DNA from 3 places in the Spirillospora sp. NPDC048911 genome. Region 3 is predicted to be linked to each of the others. Evidence: predicted binding sites of a transcription regulator. Region 3 holds the regulator's gene; each other region holds the start of a gene.
The links. The regulator HrcA, encoded in region 3, represses chaperone genes, less so after heat shock. The targets are predictions, from matches to a motif close to TTGGCACTCTCNNNNNGAGAGTGCCAA.
Positions count from the first base shown of each region.

Region 1: groES (co-chaperone GroES) is a predicted target of HrcA. The motif match lies at 1,089-1,115, and genes of this name have one in related genera.
Region 2: groL (chaperonin GroEL) is a predicted target of HrcA. The motif match lies at 1,828-1,854, and genes of this name have one in related genera.

Region 1 is NZ_JBICUD010000005.1:733,975-737,248, reverse strand. Features, by position in the region: gene ACGFNU_RS26200 (SAM-dependent methyltransferase) at 1-991, opposite strand, end outside; gene groES (co-chaperone GroES) at 1,241-1,552, shown strand; gene groL (chaperonin GroEL) at 1,657-3,274, shown strand, end outside.
Region 2 is NZ_JBICUD010000015.1:270,161-273,434, forward strand. Features, by position in the region: gene ACGFNU_RS47275 (hypothetical protein) at 1-372, shown strand, start outside; gene ACGFNU_RS47280 (cold-shock protein) at 553-753, shown strand; gene ACGFNU_RS47285 (hypothetical protein) at 1,030-1,332, opposite strand; gene groL (chaperonin GroEL) at 1,987-3,274, shown strand, end outside.
Region 3 is NZ_JBICUD010000002.1:786,087-789,360, reverse strand. Features, by position in the region: gene dnaJ (molecular chaperone DnaJ) at 1-898, opposite strand, end outside; gene hrcA (heat-inducible transcriptional repressor HrcA) at 899-1,912, opposite strand; gene ACGFNU_RS10865 (DUF3097 domain-containing protein) at 2,059-2,913, shown strand; gene ACGFNU_RS10860 (DUF4870 domain-containing protein) at 2,979-3,274, shown strand, end outside.

The DNA of each region.
Region 1 (3,274 bases), on a different contig from region 3:
CGAACGGGGTCGGGACGAGGTCGTCGGAGGTCACGTAGGCGATCAGCGGGTCGGCGAGCCCGCCGTTCACCCGCGCCGCCACCTCGGCGACCAGATGGGCCCGGATGACGGCCCCGTCCGGCTCGTACAGGTAGCGCCCCCACTCGCGTACGGCCGGATCGCCCAGCCCGGGGTCGGGCGTCAGCGTCTCGACGGACGCCCGGTCCCCCTCTGTGATCAGTTTTTCCTCTGTCATCAGCGTGGCCCGGCGGCGTACGTCCCCGGCGAGGTCACCGAGCCACAGCGCGGCCTCCTTGACCTCACCGCCGACCGAGATCCATTCGGCCTCGGCGCCGGCCGGGACCGCCTCGTGCGGGATGCCGGGCGCCACCTTCACGCAGGCGCCGCCCACCTGTCCCGCCAGCTCCAGCACCGTGTCCAGCGGCGGCTCGTACGACCTGGGGTCGAAGACCCGCCCGCGCGCCGTCCGCCGGCCCGGGTCGGCGAACACCGTCCCGTACCCGCCGGGATCCTCCCGCGTGGCGTCACCCTCGCGGACTGAGGCCAGCTCGCCGAGCCCGAACGCGGCGACGTTCGCCCGCGCCACCGCGGCCGTCAGCGGATCGAGCTCGACCCCCACGCCGCGCAGCCCCGCGCGCGCCCGGGCGATGAGGTCGCCGCCGATCCCGCACCCGAGCTCCAGCGTCGAGGCGGACGAGACCGATGTGGCGAAGCGGCGGGCCCGGTACGCGGCCACGGAGGCTCGGGTGGACTGCTCCAGCCCCGCCGGGGTGAAGTACATCCGGGCGGCGTCCTCGCCGAACTTGGCGCGTGCGCGCTCGCGGAGGCGCACCTGGGTGAGGGCGGCGGCGACGAGGTCGGCGTGATGGTGCTCACGGAGCCGGGAGGCGGTGGTGATGAGCCCGTTCTCGCTGAGGTCCGCGCCCGCCGCCTCCGCCAGAACCGCCTGGCCGGACGGGGTCAGAAGGTTCGAGAACGCCGCGATGTCCATACGGTGGACGGTAGCGCCGCGATGAACACCGGAAGACGCCCCAGGGGTTGACCGTGTTCGTGTTGACGGGTTACCGGCGATTGCATAGTCTCCATGACTGGCACTCTCCACGTGAGAGTGCCAACCACACAGCGACACAAAGGTCGGTCTGGCACCCGCGACGACAGGCCGGTCCAGGGTCGCCTCTTCTGCCACATGCGCGACCGGCCTCGCCGAGGCCGGTCGAGGACACCACGAAGGGGAGGTCAGATCGTGACGACCGCCACCAAGGTTGCTCTCAAGCCGCTTGAGGACCGCATCGTGGTCCAGCCGCTCGAGGCCGAGACCACCACCGCGTCGGGCCTGGTCATTCCCGACACCGCGAAGGAGAAGCCCCAGGAGGGCACCGTCCTCGCGGTGGGCCCGGGACGCGTCGACGACAAGGGCGAGCGCGTGCCGCTCGACGTGTCCGTCGGCGACGTCGTGCTCTACAGCAAGTACGGGGGCACCGAGGTCAAGTACAACAACGAGGAGTACCTCGTGCTCTCGGCTCGCGACGTCCTCGCGATCGTCGAGAAGTAATCACCGAGATGTGATGCGACGCCCCGGATCCGCCCGAAACAGGGGCGGGTCCGGGGCGCTCGCATGACGTGTCTGCCGTACAACGGAGTTTGGGAGTTATCCGTATGGCGAAGATTCTGGAATTCGACGAGGACGCTCGCCGGGCTCTTGAGCGCGGCGTGAACGCCCTCGCGGACGCGGTCAAGGTGACCATCGGCCCGCGCGGCCGCAACGTGGTCATCGACAAGAAGTTCGGCGCGCCGACCATCACCAACGACGGCGTCACCATCGCCCGCGAGGTGGAGCTGGAGGACCCCTACGAGAACCTGGGCGCCCAGCTCGCCAAGGAAGTCGCGACCAAGACCAACGACATCGCCGGTGACGGCACCACCACCGCGACCGTGCTCGCCCAGGCGCTCGTGCGCGAGGGCATCCGCAACGTGGCCGCCGGCGCCTCGCCGCTGAGCCTCAAGCGGGGCATGGACGCGGCGGCGCAGTTCGTGTCCGACCAGCTCCTCAAGTCCGCGCGCGAGATCGAGGAGAAGAGCGACATCGCCGGTGTCGCGACGATCTCCGCGCAGGACGCCAAGATCGGCGAGCTGATCGCCGAGGCGTTCGAGAAGGTCGGCAAGGACGGCGTCATCACCGTCGAGGAGGCCCACACCTTCGGCCTGGAGCTGGAGTTCACCGAGGGCCTGCAGTTCGACAAGGGCTACCTGTCGCCGCACATGGTGACCGACGCCGAGCGCATGGAGGCCGTCCTGGAGGACGCCTACGTGCTGATCGTCGACGGCAAGATCTCCAACGTGCAGGAGTTCCTGCCGCTGGCCGAGAAGGTCGCCCAGACCAAGAAGCCGCTGCTGGTCGTGGCCGAGGACGTCGAGGGCGAGGCCCTGGCGCTGCTCGTGGCCAACAAGATCCGCGGCACCTTCACGTCGGTCGCCGTCAAGGCGCCCGGCTTCGGCGACCGCCGCAAGGCGATGCTCGGCGACATGGCCACCCTCACCGGCGGCCAGGTCGTCAGCGAGGCCATCGGTCTCAAGCTCGACGGCATCGGCCTGGACGACCTCGGCCGGGCCCGCCGGATCACCGTCACCAAGGACGCCACCACGGTCGTCGACGGTGAGGGCTCGCAGGACGAGATCAGCGCCCGGATCAACCAGATCAAGGTCGAGATCGAGAACAGCGACTCCGACTGGGACCGCGAGAAGCTGCAGGAGCGCCTGGCCAAGCTGGCCGGCGGGGTCTGCGTGCTGCGCGTCGGCGCCGCCACCGAGGTGGAGCTGAAGGAGAAGAAGCACCGCCTCGAGGACGCCATCTCGGCGACCCGCGCGGCGATCGAGGAGGGCATCGTGTCCGGCGGCGGCAGCGCCCTGGTGCACGTGGCCAAGGAGGGCTTCGACGCCCTCGGCCTCAGCGGCGACGAGGCCACCGGTGCCGAGGCCCTGCGCCGCGCCCTGGTCGAGCCGGCCCGCTGGATCTCCGAGAACGCCGGCCAGGAGGGCTACGTCGTCGTCTCCAAGGTGCGGGAGCTGCCCGCCGGGCACGGCTACAACGCCGCGACCGGCGAGTACGGCGACCTGGTCGCCCAGGGCGTCATCGACCCGGTGAAGGTGACCCGTTCGGCCGTCACCAACGCCGCGTCGATCGCGGGCATGCTGCTCACCACCGAGGCGCTGGTCGTGGACAAGCCGGAGGAGGCCGACGAGGCCGCCGGCGGCGGTCACGGCCACGGCCACGGGC
Region 2 (3,274 bases), on a different contig from region 3:
AAGGTGGACCTGATCTTCCCGGACGTTCCGCGCAGCTGGAATCCGCCGTGGCGGGTCGGGCCCGACACTCTCGCCGCGGTCGACGCGCATTTCTGGGACTGGTCGTTGTGGCTGGTCAGCAAGCGGCGCCACGGTATGGCCGATCGGGTACGAGGCGAACTCCTCAAGATGAGCCGGCACCTTCTGGAACCACTCGGCATCGCTGTCATTCCCCGTTCACTCGAGGAGGCAGCGGCTCGATATCTGCGGGCGCGGGACCGTTTGGAGACGCGTTACGGGCTCCGTTTGTCCCGGCGTCTCGAGGAGGAAGTGCTGCCTCTCGTACGGGCCTCCGATGGTGACCATTACCGGCCGTCAAGACTTCGGTCGTAAGGGCTGTCACCGGCATCGGGTCACCTATATGGTCGACCCCGATCACGCCGGGTCGACCCCGCCGCGGCCCTTGAGGTCATGGAGACCCGGGCGCTGGTCGACGGGTCTCGCGGTAGAAGGGGCGAGACCCGCAAGCGTTGACCGTGGCCGGGGGTCACGGACGAGCGGCAGGGTTTCGGTATGGCTCAGGGCACAGTCAAGTGGTTCAACGCCGACAAGGGGTACGGCTTCATCGCGGTCGACGGCGGCCGGGATGTGTTCGTGCACTACTCGGCGATCCAGATGGACGGCTACCGCAGCCTCGAACAGGGTCAGCGAGTCGAGTTCGAGATAACGCAGAGCGACAGAGGCCCGCAGGCGGACGGCGTGAGAGCCGTCTGACGCAGCCATTTGATGCCATGCCCATACGAAGTCCGGCATGGCCGCTTTTCTGTTCCCCGCTGACCAGATTGACCTAACCCTCCGAACCATGGGAAGCGAACCTCGGCGGCGAGGCTGAGACTGGTTCTGGCCGTCGGCGGTGCGACGAAGAGGGCAGGGGCGGAGTGAGACGACGAGTAGACAGCCCTGACCTGCGAACGGACGACCCCGTCCTGCACAACCAGGGCCGTCCGTCCCGCCATGGCCTCGCGTAGTGCCCGGCCTTGGGGCGTGCTGTCAGGAGTCTGCGAGGGCGCACGCATTCCGGGCGTTGTAGGCGTCTACTCCCGCGTTGGCCGTAAGCCAGCTCCGGCAGGCACCAACAAAACCGGCTCCGCCGAGATTGCATCCTCTGACTCTCTCGACGGTGGTGGGAAAACCGGCGCGATTGAGGTAGTAGATGCAGTCGGCCGAGGTTCGCGGTGCGATCTGCTGGTTGCTGGCATTGGCCACGGTCACGGCTTGTGCGGGGACGGCGGCGACGCCGAGCGTGAGCGCGGCCAGGCTTCCAGTAACGGCGATGGTCTTGAACGTGCGCATGCGTGGACCCTCCCAGGGTGCTGATTGCAAGCGGCACCAGTGAAGCCCTCGGCAGCTTCAGATCGGCTTCACCGCTGGCCTGAGCGGTGGCGGCTCTGCCAATGCCGAAGGCGCCCAGAGGGGCGAGTTCGCTCGTCGACCGGAGACTTATGGCTGGACGTGACCGCCGTCCGGTCGGCAGCACGGACCCCGTGACCAGCCGCACCCACCGGAGTGACCAGCCGCACTTGGCGGACCCCGTGACCAGCCGCACCAGGGCGACGCGCGCTGGTGGCGGTGTGGGTACTTGGTCGCCTGGCCAGGAGGGGTCTGTTCCGCGAGCGTTCCGTGAACGACGGATTACGGTGGCTTACAGCGGCGGTCAGCAGGGCCGGTCTTATCAGGATTTCGTGGTCTTTGTCCCAGGTGAGGCCGGTTCCGGGCAGGTAGATCGGCCTGACCTTGGTGGGGATGTTCGAGGCTTGCACTCGGCAGGGTAGAGTGCTAAACAAACGGTTGGCACTCACCTGTGGAGAGTGACAATCCCACAGTCTGGGTCGGGGCGATGAGGCCTTGTTCTCGGCGGCGGAATGGAAGCCGTTCGAGGTGGGGCCGTCCGTCGCGGGCGTCGGCTCGATCCGTCATAGCCACCTTGTTCCGGGAGGACTGGAGCCTATGGCTGCAAAGATGATCGCGTTCGACGAGGAGGCCCGCCGCGGCCTTGAGCGCGGCATGAACCAGCTCGCTGATGCCGTAAAGGTCACCCTTGGGCCGAAGGGCCGCAACGTCGTTCTGGAGAAGAAGTGGGGCGCTCCCACGATCACCAACGACGGTGTGTCGATCGCCAAGGAGATCGAGCTCGAGGACCCGTGGGAGAAGATCGGGGCCGAGCTGGTCAAGGAGGTCGCGAAGAAGACCGACGACGTCGCCGGTGACGGCACGACGACGGCGACCGTCCTTGCTCAGGCGCTGGTCCGTGAGGGCCTGCGCAACGTGGCCGCCGGCGCCAACCCGATGTCCCTCAAGCGGGGCATCGAGGCCGCGGTGGAGCGCGTGAGCGAGGAGCTGTCCAAGCTCGCCAAGGACGTGGAGACCAAGGAGCAGATCGCTTCCACGGCCTCCATCTCCGCCGGCGACGCGCAGATCGGCGAGATGATCGCCGAGGCGATGGACAAGGTCGGCAAGGAAGGCGTCATCACCGTCGAGGAGAGCAACACCTTCGGGCTCGAACTCGAGCTCACCGAGGGCATGCGCTTCGACAAGGGCTACATCTCGCCTTACTTCGTGACCGACCCCGAGCGGATGGAAGCGGTCCTCGAGGACCCGTACATCCTGATCGTTCAGGGCAAGGCGTCGGCCAACAAGGACCTGCTGCCCGTGCTCGAGGGCGTCATGCAGTCCGGCAAGCCGCTGCTGATCATCGCTGAGGACGTCGAGGGCGAGGCCCTGGCCACGCTCGTCGTCAACAAGATCCGTGGCATCTTCAAGTCCGTGGCCGTCAAGGCCCCGGGCTTCGGTGACCGCCGCAAGGCCATGCTGGGCGACATCGCCACGCTGACCGGCGGCCAGGTCATCAGCGAGGACGTCGGCCTCAAGCTGGAGGGCACCACGCTCGACATGCTGGGCCGCGCCCGGAAGGTCGTCGTCTCCAAGGACGAGACCACCATCGTGGACGGCGCCGGTGACGCCAACGAGATCGCGGGCCGGGTCAACCAGATCCGCACCGAGATCGACAACACCGACTCCGACTACGACCGCGAGAAGCTCCAGGAGCGCCTCGCCAAGCTGGCCGGCGGCGTCGCCGTCATCAAGGCCGGCGCGGCGACCGAGGTCGAGCTGAAGGAGCGCAAGCACCGCATCGAGGACGCCGTTCGCAACGCGAAGGCGGCCGTCGAAGAGGGCATCGTCCCCGGCGGTGGCGTGGCGCTGCTGCAGGCTGCGGGCCCGGCGTTCGACAAGCTGG
Region 3 (3,274 bases):
GCGTGCCCGGCTTGATGTCGACCTCCTCGGCGCCGTCGAGGGTCTCGATCGTGACGTTGGTGCCGAGGGCCGCCGCCGTCATCGGGATCTCGACCGTGCAGTGCAGGTCGTCGCCCTCGCGTTCGAAGATCTCGTGCGGCCGCTCGACGATCTCCAGGAACAGGTCGCCGGGGGGACCGCCGCCCGGGCCGACCTCGCCCTCGCCGGCCAGCTGGATGTGGATGCCGTTCTCGACGCCCGCCGGGATCTTGACCTTGACCGTGCGGCGCGTCCGGACCCGGCCGTCGCCCGAGCACTCCGGGCACGGCGTGCGGATGACGCTGCCGTAGCCACCGCACTGCGGGCAGGGCCGAGAGGTCATGACCTGGCCCAGGAACGAGCGCTGGACCTGCTGGACCTCGCCACGGCCGTGGCAGGTGTCGCAGGTCTCGGGACGCGTGTCGGGCGCGCATCCGGAGCCGGTGCAGCTCGTGCAGACGACCGCGGTGTCGATCGACAGCTCGCGCGTCGTGCCGAACGCGGTCTCCTGGAGGCTCAGCTCGACGCGCAGGGTCGCGTTGCGGCCGCGCCGGGCGCGGCTGCGCGGCCCCCGGGACGTGGCCGTGCCGAAGAAGGCGTCCATGATGTCGCTGAACGGGAACCCGGCGCCGCCGAACCCGGCCGCGCCCGCGCCGCCGCCCGGGGCGAACGGATCGGCGCCCAGGTCGTACATCTCGCGCTTCTTCGGGTCGGAGAGCACCTCGTAGGCCTGGGTGATCTCCTTGAACTTCTCCTGCGTCTCCGGATCCGGATTGACGTCAGGGTGCAGTTCGCGCGCGAGCCGGCGGTACGCCTTCTTGATCTCGTCCGCGCTCGCGTCGCGGCGGACCCCTAGGGTCGCGTAGTAGTCGTTGGCCACTTACGAACCCGCCAGGATCTGTCCGACGTAGCGTGCCACTGCCCGTACCGCTCCCATCGTGCTGGGGTAGTCCATGCGTGTCGGCCCGAGCACTCCCAGCCGGGCCAGTGTCTGATCGCCGACTCCGTAGTCGGCGGCGACGACGGAGGTGGACCGGAGCCCCTCGTCGGGGTTCTCGGTACCGATGCGCACCGTAAGAGTAGAGGAATCACCGGTTTCCCCGAGCAACCGCATGAGGACCACCTGTTCCTCCAGGGCTTCGAGGACGTCGCGCAGGCTCCGGGAGAAGTCGACGGCGGCCAGGTTGGCGGCCCCCGCGAACACGATCTTTTCGTCGTGCTTCTCGACGAGGGTCTCCAGCAGGACCGACAGGACCGCGGCCGCAACCGGCCGATCGTCGGCAGCGACCTTCTCCGGCAGGTCGGCCACCGCGACCGGGACCTCGCCCAGCCCGCAACCGTCCAGACATGTGTTGAGCAACGCGCGCAGGTGGCCGATCGATTCCTCCGACACCTCGCCGTAGGTGTCGATGACCCGCTGCTCCACCCGGCCGGTGTTGGTGATCAGGACGAGGAGCAGCCGGCGCGAGGCGACCGGCACCAGCTCCACGTGCCGCACCGACGAGCGGGTGAGCGAGGGGTACTGCACGACCGCGACCTGGCGGGTCAGCTGGGCGAGCAGCCGGACGGTGCGGCCGACGACGTCGTCGAGGTCGTACGCGCCGTTGAGGAACGTCTCGATGGCCCGGCGCTCGGCCGACGACAGCGGCTTGACCGTGGACAGCCGGTCGACGAAGAGCCGGTAGCCCTTGTCGGTGGGGATACGGCCCGCGCTGGTGTGCGGCTGGGCGATGTAACCCTGCTCTTCCAGGACGGCCATGTCGTTGCGGATCGTGGCCGAGGACACACCGAGGTTGTGCCGGTCGACCAAGGCTTTGGAGCCGACCGGCTCATTGGTGGAGACATAGTCCTCGACTATGGCGCGCAGGACCTCGAGTTTGCGGTCGTCGAGCACGTGGTCACCTCCTTCGCCCCCGTACTGGCGCTGCCTGCGGGTGCCGCCTGTACTGGCACTCCGTACTTACGAGTGCCAAGTGTACGGCCCGGAAGGGACGATCAGGAGGATGCCCGGAGGGTCTCCGGTCACTAGAGTGCCGATCCGTGCAGAGCAAGGACTACGGTGACGACGTTCTCGCGGGCGACTGGCGACGTCCCCGCAAAGGCCAGATTCCCGAGATCCCGGCCGAAATCGACCTCGTGGTGGAAGATCCCGGCAGCGGCTTCTGCGGCGCCGTGGTCGGCTGCGACAAGTTCGGCGTGACCCTTGAGGACCGGTTCGGCAAGCGGCGGGTCTTCCCGCTGACGAAGGCGGGCTTCCTGATCGACGGCAAGCCGGTGACGCTCGTCCGGCCGACCGGGACCGGCGCCGCGGGGACCGGCGCGGCAGGGACAGGCATGGCCGGGGGCAGGCCAGCGCGGTCGGCCTCAGGGTCGATCGCCGTTCCGGGGCTGCGGGCCAGGGTCGCCAAGGAGAGCCGCATCTACGTGGAGGGCGTGCACGACGCCGAGCTGGTGGAAAAGGTCTGGGGCCATGACCTGCGGGTCGAGGGCATCGTGGTCGAGTACCTGGAGGGCGTCGACGGCCTTCCGGCCATCGTCGACGAGTTCGGCCCCGGCCCCGAGCGCAAGCTCGGCGTCCTCGTCGACCATCTCGTGGCGGGTTCCAAGGAGAGCCGGATCGCCGCGCGGGTCTCGTCCCCGCACGTGCTGGTCACCGGGCATCCGTTCATCGACGTCTGGGAAGCGGTCAAGCCCGCCGCGGTGGGCATTCCCGGGTGGCCACGAGTCCCGCGCGGCGTACCCTGGAAAGAGGGGGTGCTCGCGGCACTGGGCTGGGAGGACAACGTGGGGGCGGCATGGAAGCGGATCCTGCGATCCGTGTCCGACTACACCGACCTGGAACCAGAACTCCTGGGCCGCGTCGAAGAGTTGATCGACTTCGTGACGGTCCCCTGAAACCGATGAAACCGAACATCTGACGCCCCCCGCCGCTGTAAGCCGAACCCATCGAGGAGCAGGCGATGACGTACGGGCCCCCGGAACAACCGGACTACGGACAGAAGCAGCCGGGCTACGGGCAGGACCAACCCGGGTACGGCCAGCAGCAGGGCTATGGCCAGCCCGGCTACGGGCAACAGCAACAGCCCGGCTATGGCCAGCAACAAGGCTACGGGCAGCAGCAGGGCTACGGCCAGTCGCCGAGCTACGAGCAGGTGCCGGGGTACGGGCAGGCGCCCGGCTACGACCAGTCGTACGGCTACGGCGGCCAGGTGCAGCCGTACGGGCAGGGGTACGGCCCGACCTCCGACGACCGGAC